Linked DNA regions of Cytobacillus sp. IB215665. The protein of the gene in region 1 interacts with the protein of each later gene in a pairwise test. Links are inferred from orthologs where the notes say so. Each region holds a gene or a part of one and is shown on either strand. Other genes may lie near its edges.

Region 1 (6,168 bases):
GTTAGGGATTTTCAATGAATATTTTCAAGTTTGTTCTGGGCGATTTTAGGGTGTTTTGTTGCCTTTCATGTTATCCTTTTTTTAGGTGTCTTTTCTTCTATAAAACCGTTTACTTATTGTCCTGGTGTTATGTATGTAAAATGCAACAAATTTTAGAAGTGGTCTAGTTTTTTATTGCTGTTCTAGCTTAGAGAGAATACAATATGTCCGGTGAACTATATAACAATTTATGTAACAATTTAAAACCGTATGAGGAGGAATTTTAATGCCTCGGTCATTGTATTTTGTTGTGGTTGGTATGGCAATTTTAGTTACAGGGTCATCGTTTCTGTGGCCTTTAAGTACAATTTATGTTCATGATTATTTAGGTAAAAGCTTAACAACAGCAGGTGTTGTTATTATGTTTAATTCAGCTGCTGGTGTAGTAGGAAATTTATTAGGTGGAGTCATTTATGATAAGTTTGGCAGCTTTAAAACAATCATTTTAGGTGTATCTGTTACTTTATGTGCCTCAATTATGTTGATATTCTTTCATGATTGGCCTCATTTTGTATTGTTATTAATAATTATAGGATTCGGCTCGGGGATCATTTTTCCAGCTATGTATGCTCTAGCTGGTGCGGTGTGGCCTGAGGGCGAAAGGAAAGCATTTAATGCAATTTATGTTGCTCAAAATATAGGTGTAGCACTTGGTACAGCACTTTGTGGATTTATTGCGTCATATTCATTTACTTATACGTTTATGTCAAGTGGTCTATTGTACTTAATCTTCTCTGTAATTGGAGTAATATGGTATCGACGGTTAGATGTTAAAGGGAAAAGATCTGCTAACCATGACACAGAAACAATAGCAAGGAAAAGTAAGGTTAACTTTTATTCATTAATTATTCTTTGCGTCGGGTATTTATTATGCTGGGCTGGATATGTGCAGTGGTCCACAACGATATCAACATATACTCAGGAATTAAATATTAGCTTAAAGCAATACAGTGTGCTGTGGACAATCAATGGAATATTAATCGTCTTGGGGCAACCATTAGTATCTGCTTTTGTAAAACGCTTTGCAAAAACATTGAAATCTCAGATAGTTGTCGGAAACATCATATTTATTTGTTCATTCATTGTCGTTGCGAATGCGTCGGAATATTCCTCTTTTATTACTGCGATGGTAATCTTAACAATTGGTGAAATGTTAGTATGGCCAGCTGTTCCAACTATTGCTCATCAACTTGCGCCTGAGGGACGAGAAGGATTTTATCAAGGTATTGTAAATAGCACAGCTACAGGGGGAAGAATGGTTGGACCACTCCTTGGTGGATTGCTGGCTGATATTTATGGAATGAATATATTATTCATCGTTTTAATGATTTTCTTGGTGATATCAATTATAACGACTACCTCATATGATTACAGGTTAAACCGACAAAATCAACAAGAGGAAATCAAGATGATGTGATAGGTAATTTGTTAGTTTTGAATAAATTTCTATATACAACTTGCAGTTTTATTTTAAATTCTATACAATACATAATAATGATGAAAGATAATGATATAACAACAGTGATAAGGAATAGTAATGAATGTTACACGTAATAGAGAGCTGGCGGGTGGTGCAAGCCAGACGTTGTATATTCATGAACTCACCTTTAAGTTGCAAGTGTGAAAATTAGGAGGTATTCTCAAATCCTCGAAAGTAATGCTTGCCGTTGTCCGCGTTATGGAATGAAAAGCGAGTGTCAGATTATGACACTAATGTGGGTGGTACCGCGGGAAGAATTAATTCTAATCCTCTCGTCCCTTTTTAGGGATGGGAGGTTTTTTAATTTAATTAAATGGTTAAATTTGTAATTAAGATGTTCGTAAGGAGGAAATACAATGAGCTTTAATCATGAACAAATTGAACAGAAGTGGCAATCATTTTGGGAAGGGAACAAAACATTCAAAACATCTGAAGATAAAGGTAAAGAAAATTTTTATGCTTTAGATATGTTTCCGTTCCCTTCTGGAGCAGGTCTTCATGTAGGTCACCCTGAGGGGTATACCGCAACTGATATTATATCTAGAATGAAGCGCATGCAAGGTTTTAACGTTTTACATCCAATTGGCTGGGATGCATTTGGCTTACCTGCGGAGCAATATGCATTAGATACAGGGAATGATCCAGCTGAATTTACTGAACATAATATTAAAACTTTTCGTCGCCAAATTAAATCTTTAGGTTTTTCATATGATTGGGACCGTGAAGTGAATACGACTGATCCAAACTATTATAAGTGGACACAATGGATTTTCTTAAAGCTTTATGAAAAAGGGTTAGCTTATATTGATGAAGTTGCAGTGAACTGGTGTCCAGCTCTCGGTACAGTACTTTCTAATGAAGAAGTGATCGATGGTAAAAGTGAAAGAGGAGGTCATCCTGTTGAACGGCGTCCAATGAAGCAATGGATGTTAAAAATTACTGCTTATGCTGATCGTTTATTAGAAGATTTAGATGATCTAGACTGGCCTGAAAGCGTAAAGGATATGCAACGCAATTGGATCGGACGTTCAGAAGGTGCTGAGGTTACTTTTAATATTGCAAATTCAGAGGAAACATTCACAGTGTTTACTACTCGTCCCGACACTTTATTCGGTGCTACTTATGCTGTACTTTCACCAGAGCATCCTTTAGTAGACATTATTACAACTAATGAGCAAAAGGAAGCAGTGAATGTATATGTAGACAAAGTAAAAAGCAAAAGTGATTTAGAGCGGACAGATTTGGCTAAAGATAAAACAGGTGTGTTTACAGGTGCGTATGCTATAAATCCAGTAAACAAAGAAAAAATGCCGATTTGGATCGCAGATTATGTGTTGATGAGCTATGGTACTGGTTCGATTATGGCTGTTCCAGGACATGACGAGCGTGACTGGGAGTTTGCCACAAAATTTGGACTGGAGATTACAGAAGTTGTAGCAGGTGGCAATGTTTCTGAGGAAGCATACACTGGAGACGGTGAACATGTGAATTCAGATTTCCTTAACGGGTTAAGTAAAGAAGAGGCCATTTCTAAAATGATTGAATGGTTAGTAGCAAATGGTCGAGGGGAAAAGAAGATTACTTATCGCCTTCGTGATTGGTTGTTTAGTCGTCAAAGATACTGGGGAGAGCCAATACCGGTCATCCATTGGGAAGACGGCTCTATTGAAGCGATCCCGGAAGAGGAATTACCGTTAACACTTCCAAAAGTTGACGACATTAAACCTTCAGGTACGGGAGAATCACCTCTAGCAAAAATTACTGAATGGGTAAGTGTGGTTGATGAAAAGACTGGAAGAAAAGGTCGTCGTGAAACAAATACGATGCCTAACTGGGCAGGAAGTTGCTGGTATTATTTGCGTTATATTGACCCAGCAAATGAAGAAAAGTTAGCTGATCCAAAAAAATTAGAAGATTGGTTGCCGGTCGATATATATATTGGTGGGCAAGAGCATGCTGTATTACATTTGCTTTATGCTCGATTCTGGCATAAGTTCTTATACGATATCGGTGTTGTACCAACGAAAGAACCTTTCCAAAAATTATTTAACCAAGGTATGGTTCTTGGGGAAAACAATGAAAAAATGAGTAAATCAAAAGGGAATGTTGTTAATCCAGATGACATAGTCGCTAGTCACGGAGCTGACACACTGAGGTTATATGAAATGTTCATGGGCCCACTTGATGCATCAATTGCATGGTCAACAACTGGCTTAGATGGAGCTCGTCGTTTTATAGACCGCGTGTGGAGATTAATTATGGATGATAACGACAACTTAAGCTCGAAAATCGTTGCTAATGACAATACTGGTGCATTAGAGAAAACGTATCACCAAACTGTAAAAAAAGTAACGGAAGACTATGAGGGGCTAAGGTTTAATACTGCTGTTTCACAGTTGATGGTATTTATCAATGAAGCGTACAAAGCTGATGATTTACCAATACGTTATATCGAAGGCTTTGTAAAACTGTTTGCACCTATATGCCCACATGTAGCTGAAGAACTGTGGGAAAAGCTAGGACATTCCGAAACGATTGCATATAGCGCATGGCCTGCTTACGATGAAGCTAAGCTAGTTGATAATGAAGTTGAGATTGTTGTACAAATTAACGGAAAAGTTCGTGCCAAGTTGAATGTCCCTACTGAGATTTCAAAAGAACAACTTGAACAAATCGCTATGGATGACATGAAGGTAAAAGAACAAATTGAAGGGAAAACAGTACGTAAAGTCATTGCTGTTCCTGGAAAATTAGTTAACATTGTTGCAAATTAATATTTAATGGCTCTTTTCGTAAACTTTGTAGCTATCATTCCTATGAAAAGTGGTTTTATATGTTAGTTATCGTTGTACAAAAGAAAAGGTGCGACGAACGCTAGTTGTATAAGTGCCTATGTCTATGGACGAAAAGCAACAATTAATGCGAAAACAGTCTATTTAAAAGACGAGCGCCACAAATTCCTTTTAAAAATAGCCCACACTTTGTGGGCTATAGCGTATTGTTGTCATTTCGATTTAAGGTGCTTTGCTTTATTTTACAAAGAGATATTTTTTTGATCCTTTGTGCATACTTAAAACTATAATAAATGTGGAAACGTTTTTTATTAAAGGAGGCATTTTTCTATATGGTGAATTCGGTAAAAGAGATTTCAACAGTGGAGTTAGAAGAGAAGTTGAATAGAGAAGAAAAGCTAAACTTAGTAGATGTGAGAGAAGATGATGAAGTAGCTACAGGTATTATTCCTAGTGCCAAGCATATAAAAATGGGAGATATCCCTAATCATCTCGATCACTTTTCAAAAGAAGAAGAATATATATTCATATGTCGTTCTGGTGCGCGAAGTGAGCGTGTATGTCAATACATGCAGCAGCAAGGTTATAATGTGAAAAATATGGTTGGTGGTATGTTAGAATGGTCCGGGGATAAAGCATAAGAATAGTGTAACCGCTGGATGTTATAGAATATGGCATAAGCATGCTTTGGTTGATTTTTATCAAAGCATGCTTTTTCTTTTTGTTCGACGAATAAAGTCTTAATAAGTCTTATATTTCAGTTATTATTCAAATACTATTGGGGTTTATACTCATATAGTACTTTAGGTTTGAAAAAAATTATAATATTAGAAGAAGAAGGTTTTTTGCGGAAATATAGTATTTCAATATTACCTTAAAAGAAAGTTATATGTTCCTGGTCTATTAGACTGGAACACAGGGGAGGCAGTATAGAAAAAAATTTGAGCTTATATGGATGCTCTGCGGTACTTATGTTTCTATAATATAGAAGCGTGTGAATTAGGAAGTGTTTCTATTTATTTTATAGGTTGATTAATGCCCTTTTTTAAGAGGAGACCACCATGCCTACTTGGATTTGGTGGTTTTCATAATGTTAATAACTATAAAATTAGAAATTCCTTCAATTTAAATGACACAATAATTAGGTAGAATTAGTGCCTTTAATATCTAAATAGCTTATTTCGTAATAAATTGTGTTCCTGAAGGTTATGCGACATAATTTTAGAGCAATTTCGTGATCAATCGGAATGATTCTCAACTATCAAAGGTGTTGGAAAGTCTACTCCTTGCTAGATACAAAGGTCAAACCTTAAAATGCTCTTTAATTTCCGTAATCGATAGTCCCTTTTCCTTTAAAGCTACTATATGCTTTAGTCGCAATGAAGCCAACTCTCTTGGGTAACGCCTAGTTAATCTCTCTTCTTTTTGTTCAAAAGGGAGCAATCCTTCTTCTGTATAATATTTAACAGTACTGTACCGAACAGATGTTATTTGGACTAGCTCACTAATACTAACATACTCTGATTTAATAATATCTTCGTATTTTCTTCTTCGTCCCATATTTCTTCATTCCTATCCAACTAAATCAAAACGGCTGATGATAAAATTAGTACATCCATGTATTCAATTTCTTTACTGATTTGTTTAATATTCGACCACTTTTGTGGATTTTCTGTTTTAAACAATTCAATTCTATCATTTATTTCCTTGATTTCGTAGTTAGAAAAATATTCACCTAATATTTTACTCGCTTTTAATAACAAAGCCAAAGCAACCGTTTCATCTGAAACCGTACCAGGTTCGAGTAGCTCGGCTCTTAATCTTTGAACTACAGAATTTGTACTTTTTTTGGCAAGA
Region 2 (4,445 bases), on another replicon or contig:
TTTGACCCTCGAACGATTTTATCAACAATTAGTAGTGCCAAAAATGAATTGATTGACGCTGAAGAATATAGTAAGCAAACGGGTAGCTATTATGAAGAAACAGTAAGTAATGTATATAGTGAATATGAAAGCCGTCTTAGAAAGAATCAAGCGCTAGACTTCGATGATCTCATTATGTCTACTATTCACTTATTTAAACGTGTACCAGAAGTGCTTGAATATTACCAGCGCAAGTTTCAGTATATTCATGTTGATGAGTACCAAGATACGAACCGCGCCCAATATATGCTCGTAAAAATGTTAGCAGAACGACTAGAAAATTTATGTGTCGTAGGTGATTCTGACCAGTCTATTTATCGATGGCGTGGAGCGGACATTGCAAATATCTTATCTTTTGAAAAAGACTACCCAGATGCAAATGTTATATTATTAGAACAAAATTATCGATCATCTAAACGCATCTTGCAAGCAGCAAATAAGGTGATTGAACAAAATATGAACAGAAAGCCTAAAAATCTTTGGACAGATAATCCAGAAGGTAATAGGATTTCATATTACCGTGCAAATAATGAATTTAGTGAAGCTCAGTATGCTGCTGGAAAAATCAATGACCTTGTGGGTAGTGGAAGCAAGAAGCTTTCGGATTTTGCAATTTTATACAGAACAAATGCACAATCTAGGGTTGTGGAGGAAGTATTATTAAAATCAAATATCAACTATACAATCGTTGGTGGTATTAAGTTCTATGACCGTAAGGAAATAAAAGATATTCTTGCTTATTTACGTGTGATTGCCAACCCCGACGACGATATTAGTATAACGAGGGTTATTAATGTACCAAAACGTGGGGTAGGAGCTGCCTCTGTAGATAAAATTGCAAACTATGCGATCGCCAATGAGTTATCATTGTTTCAGGCCCTTGGGGAAATAGACATGATTGGTGTAAGTACGAGAGTTAAAAATGCCCTAACAGATTTTCGTAATATGATTCACCATTGGACTAGCATGCAAGAGTATTTATCTATAACGGAGTTAGTTGAAGAAGTCCTCGAAAAAAGTGGCTATCGAGAAATGTTAAAAAATGAAAAGACGCTAGAATCACAGAGCAGATTAGAAAATATAGAAGAATTTTTATCGGTTACAACAAATTTTGAAAAGCAAAATGATGATAAAAGTTTAGTCGCATTTCTAACTGATCTTGCTCTAGTTGCAGATATCGACCGTTTAGATGAAGAGGAAGAGCAGGATAAGGAAGCTGTCGTTCTTATGACTTTACATTCAGCAAAAGGACTTGAGTTCCCTGTTGTATTTCTATTAGGCATGGAAGAAGGAGTTTTTCCACATAGTCGTTCACTTGATGAAGAGGCTGAAATGGAGGAAGAACGTCGACTAGCTTATGTTGGAATTACACGTGCAGAAAAAGAACTACATTTGTCAAATGCTGAAATGAGAACCTTGTTTGGACGAACGACGATGAATAGTGAATCGAGGTTTATAGGAGAAATTCCTGAAGAATTACTCGATGTTATCGTAGATAGTCAAAAGCAAAATACCCCATTCACATCTAGAAGTTCCATGTCAAAAACTAGCTTCAAATCAGTAGCAAAATCAACTGGTGGAGATACGATTGAATGGCAAGTAGGTGACAAAGCTTCACATAAAAAGTGGGGAACTGGGACAGTGGTTAGTGTAAAAGGAGAAGGTGAAGGAAAAGAGCTGGATATAGCTTTTCCAAGTCCAACAGGTATAAAGCGCTTGTTAGCTAAATTTGCTCCTATTACTAAATCTTAAGATCCAAGTATAGAAGTAGGCTTTTTACAATTGAATGAACTAAAGAGATTTACTTTGTGTAATAGTAAGTCAGAAAAATTATTTACATCTCTTTATCCAATAACGATGTTATAAACTCTAAAAGTGTGTATTTATGAAGGAGGGTGAACAGATGGATCGACAAATAGCGATAAAACGTGTACAAGAATTGAGTACATTAATAACTAAATACAACTATGAGTATCATGTACTAGACCAACCGACAGTTTCTGATTACGAATATGATCAATTAATGCAAGAATTACTTGAGATTGAAGAACAGTTTCCAGATCTTAAATCAGCTGACTCTCCTTCACAGCGCGTTGGGGGGAAAGTACTAGATTCATTTTCGAAAGTGGAACATGATGTGCCGATGCTTAGTCTTGGAAACGCATTTAATGAAGTTGATTTATTTGATTTTGATCGACGTGTACGTCAAGAAGTAGGGGACGAAATTAGATATGTTTGTGAACTGAAGATAGATGGTTTAGCTGTATCACTCAAATACGAAGACGGGGTATTTGTTCGCGGTGCGACAAGGGGAGACGGTACCGTTGGAGAAGAGATCACAGCTAATTTAAAGACCATTCGATCAATTCCATTGCGTCTAAATAAGCCAGTTAGTTTGGAAGTTCGTGGAGAAGCTTATATGTCAAAGTCCTCATTTAAGAAATTAAATGAGGGCAGAATACAGCTAGGAGAAGAACCATTTGCAAATCCTCGAAATGCAGCAGCTGGGTCGCTTAGACAACTTGACACAAAAATAGCAGCCTCTAGAAATTTGTCTATATTTATATATAATATCGCGGAAGTGAGTGCTACAAATATCCAGTCTCATAGTGAAGGGTTAGCTTTTTTGGAGAATATAGGTTTTAAAGTGAGTAACGAGAAAAAAATTTGTGGGAATATAGAGGATGTTATCGAGTATGTTTTAAGCTGGCATGAAAAACGTCCGAACCTTGCTTATGATATAGATGGCATAGTTATTAAGGTTGATTCTTTGGAACAACAAGATCAGTTAGGCGCTACTGCTAAAAGTCCTCGTTGGGCAATTGCTTACAAATTTCCAGCTGAAGAAGTTGTTACAAAGCTATTAGAAATTGAGCTTAGTGTTGGACGCACTGGTGTGATTACACCTACAGCTATTTTAGAGCCTGTGCAAGTAGCTGGGACAACTGTACAAAGAGCATCTCTGCACAATGAAGATTTGATTCGAGAAAAAGACATTAAAATTGGCGATTACGTTACGATTAAAAAAGCCGGAGACATTATACCAGAAGTTGTCAATGTTATTGTTGAAAAGCGCTCTGGAGATGAGTTAAGCTTCCATATGCCTACACATTGCCCAGAGTGTAATAGTGAGCTTGTTAGGTTAGAGGAAGAAGTTGCGTTAAGATGTATTAACCCTAAATGTCCTGCTCAAATTCGTGAAGGGCTGATTCACTTTGTATCTCGAAATGCGATGAATATAGATGGTTTAGGTGAAAAAGTCATCACACAACTATTTGCGAATCAGTTGATTGTGGATGTTGCTGATTTATATAAGTTAACTAAGGAAGAGTTGCTAAATCTGGAACGTATGGGTGAGAAATCGGCTACAAATCTCATTCAAGCCATAAACAATTCGAAGCATAATTCATTAGAGCGTTTATTATTTGGTCTAGGGATTCGCCATGTTGGAGCAAAGGCTGCTAAGACATTGGCTATGGAATTTGAGACAATTGAAAAACTTCAAGCAGCAACATTCGAACAGTTAATTAGCATAAATGAAATTGGAGAAAAAATGGCTGAATCGATTGTTACATATTTATCAAGCTCTGAAGTTCAAGCATTGATTGAGGAACTGAACAGCTTAGGGGTAAATACAAGCTTTACTGGAGTAAAAGCCCTTTCATCAGAAAGCGGCGATTCATTTTTTGCAGGAAAAACAGTTGTATTAACTGGGAAGCTTGAACAACTTACTAGAAACGATGCAAAAGAAAAGATTGAAGCTTTAGGCGGAAAAGTAACGGGAAGTGTGAGTAAAAGTACTAATTTAGTCATTGCAGGTGAAGCAGCAGGTTCTAAATTAACTAAGGCTAAACAGCTCTCAATAGAAGTTTGGGACGAACAACGATTAATTACGGAATTTGAAAAATAAGAGGTGTATGATATTGCGGAAAATTATTGCCTTAACTTTATCAACATTATTACTACTCTCTGCGTGTGCACCGAAGTTTGAGAAGCAACAAGAAATTGTTAATGAATCAGAAGATACAACTGAACAAGCAATCATTCCTAAGTATCAAATTTCTGATCAGTTTTATCGAACAGTTTTAACTGAGGATAATCAAATCAAACCAAGTGAATCAAGAGGGCTGGTTGTTTCAGGACTCAATACACGATATGACATAGATGAAGTGGAACGAGGACTTATGCGCATTGCACAAGATACCTTTTCTCCAGATGAATATTTTTTCCAAGAAGGACAGTATTTAGATCGCCAGACGGTCCAAAGCTGGTTAAGTCGAAAATTGACACCAGAACAGCTTCAAGAAAAACTTAACGAGGATCCAAATTATGTAGATTTAGGGTTAAATCCAAGTATTGATACGACTGCTAATGCAACTCTCACAGATTTAAATCAAGAAAGTCCT

The links. The genes of interacting proteins can lie anywhere in the genome.
Region 2: the proteins of leuS (region 1) and ligA interact in binary tests that used the Escherichia coli proteins (3 or more experiments, as listed by UniProt). The link is inferred for Cytobacillus sp. IB215665 from one-to-one orthologs.

What each region holds. Positions count from the first base shown.
Region 1 is NZ_JAXBME010000021.1:62,689-68,856, forward strand. The notes cover bases 1,529-4,584. They hold leuS (leucine--tRNA ligase), read left to right. Parts: upstream 1,529-1,875; coding sequence 1,876-4,293; downstream 4,294-4,584. Outside these bases: SLH52_RS20040 (MFS transporter), read left to right, coding at 266-1,456; SLH52_RS20050 (rhodanese-like domain-containing protein), read left to right, coding at 4,647-4,952; SLH52_RS20055 (helix-turn-helix domain-containing protein), read right to left, coding at 5,614-5,871; SLH52_RS20060 (hypothetical protein), read right to left, coding at 5,892-6,168.
Region 2 is NZ_JAXBME010000005.1:20,930-25,374, forward strand. What follows is about bases 1,557-4,445. They hold ligA (NAD-dependent DNA ligase LigA), read left to right. Parts: upstream 1,557-1,942; coding sequence 1,943-3,949; downstream 3,950-4,445. Other genes in these bases: pcrA (DNA helicase PcrA), read left to right, coding at 1,557-1,791; SLH52_RS08385 (CamS family sex pheromone protein), read left to right, coding at 3,963-4,445. In the rest of the region: more of pcrA, read left to right, coding at 1-1,556. UniProt on the Escherichia coli protein: DNA ligase that catalyzes the formation of phosphodiester linkages between 5'-phosphoryl and 3'-hydroxyl groups in double-stranded DNA using NAD as a coenzyme and as the energy source for the reaction.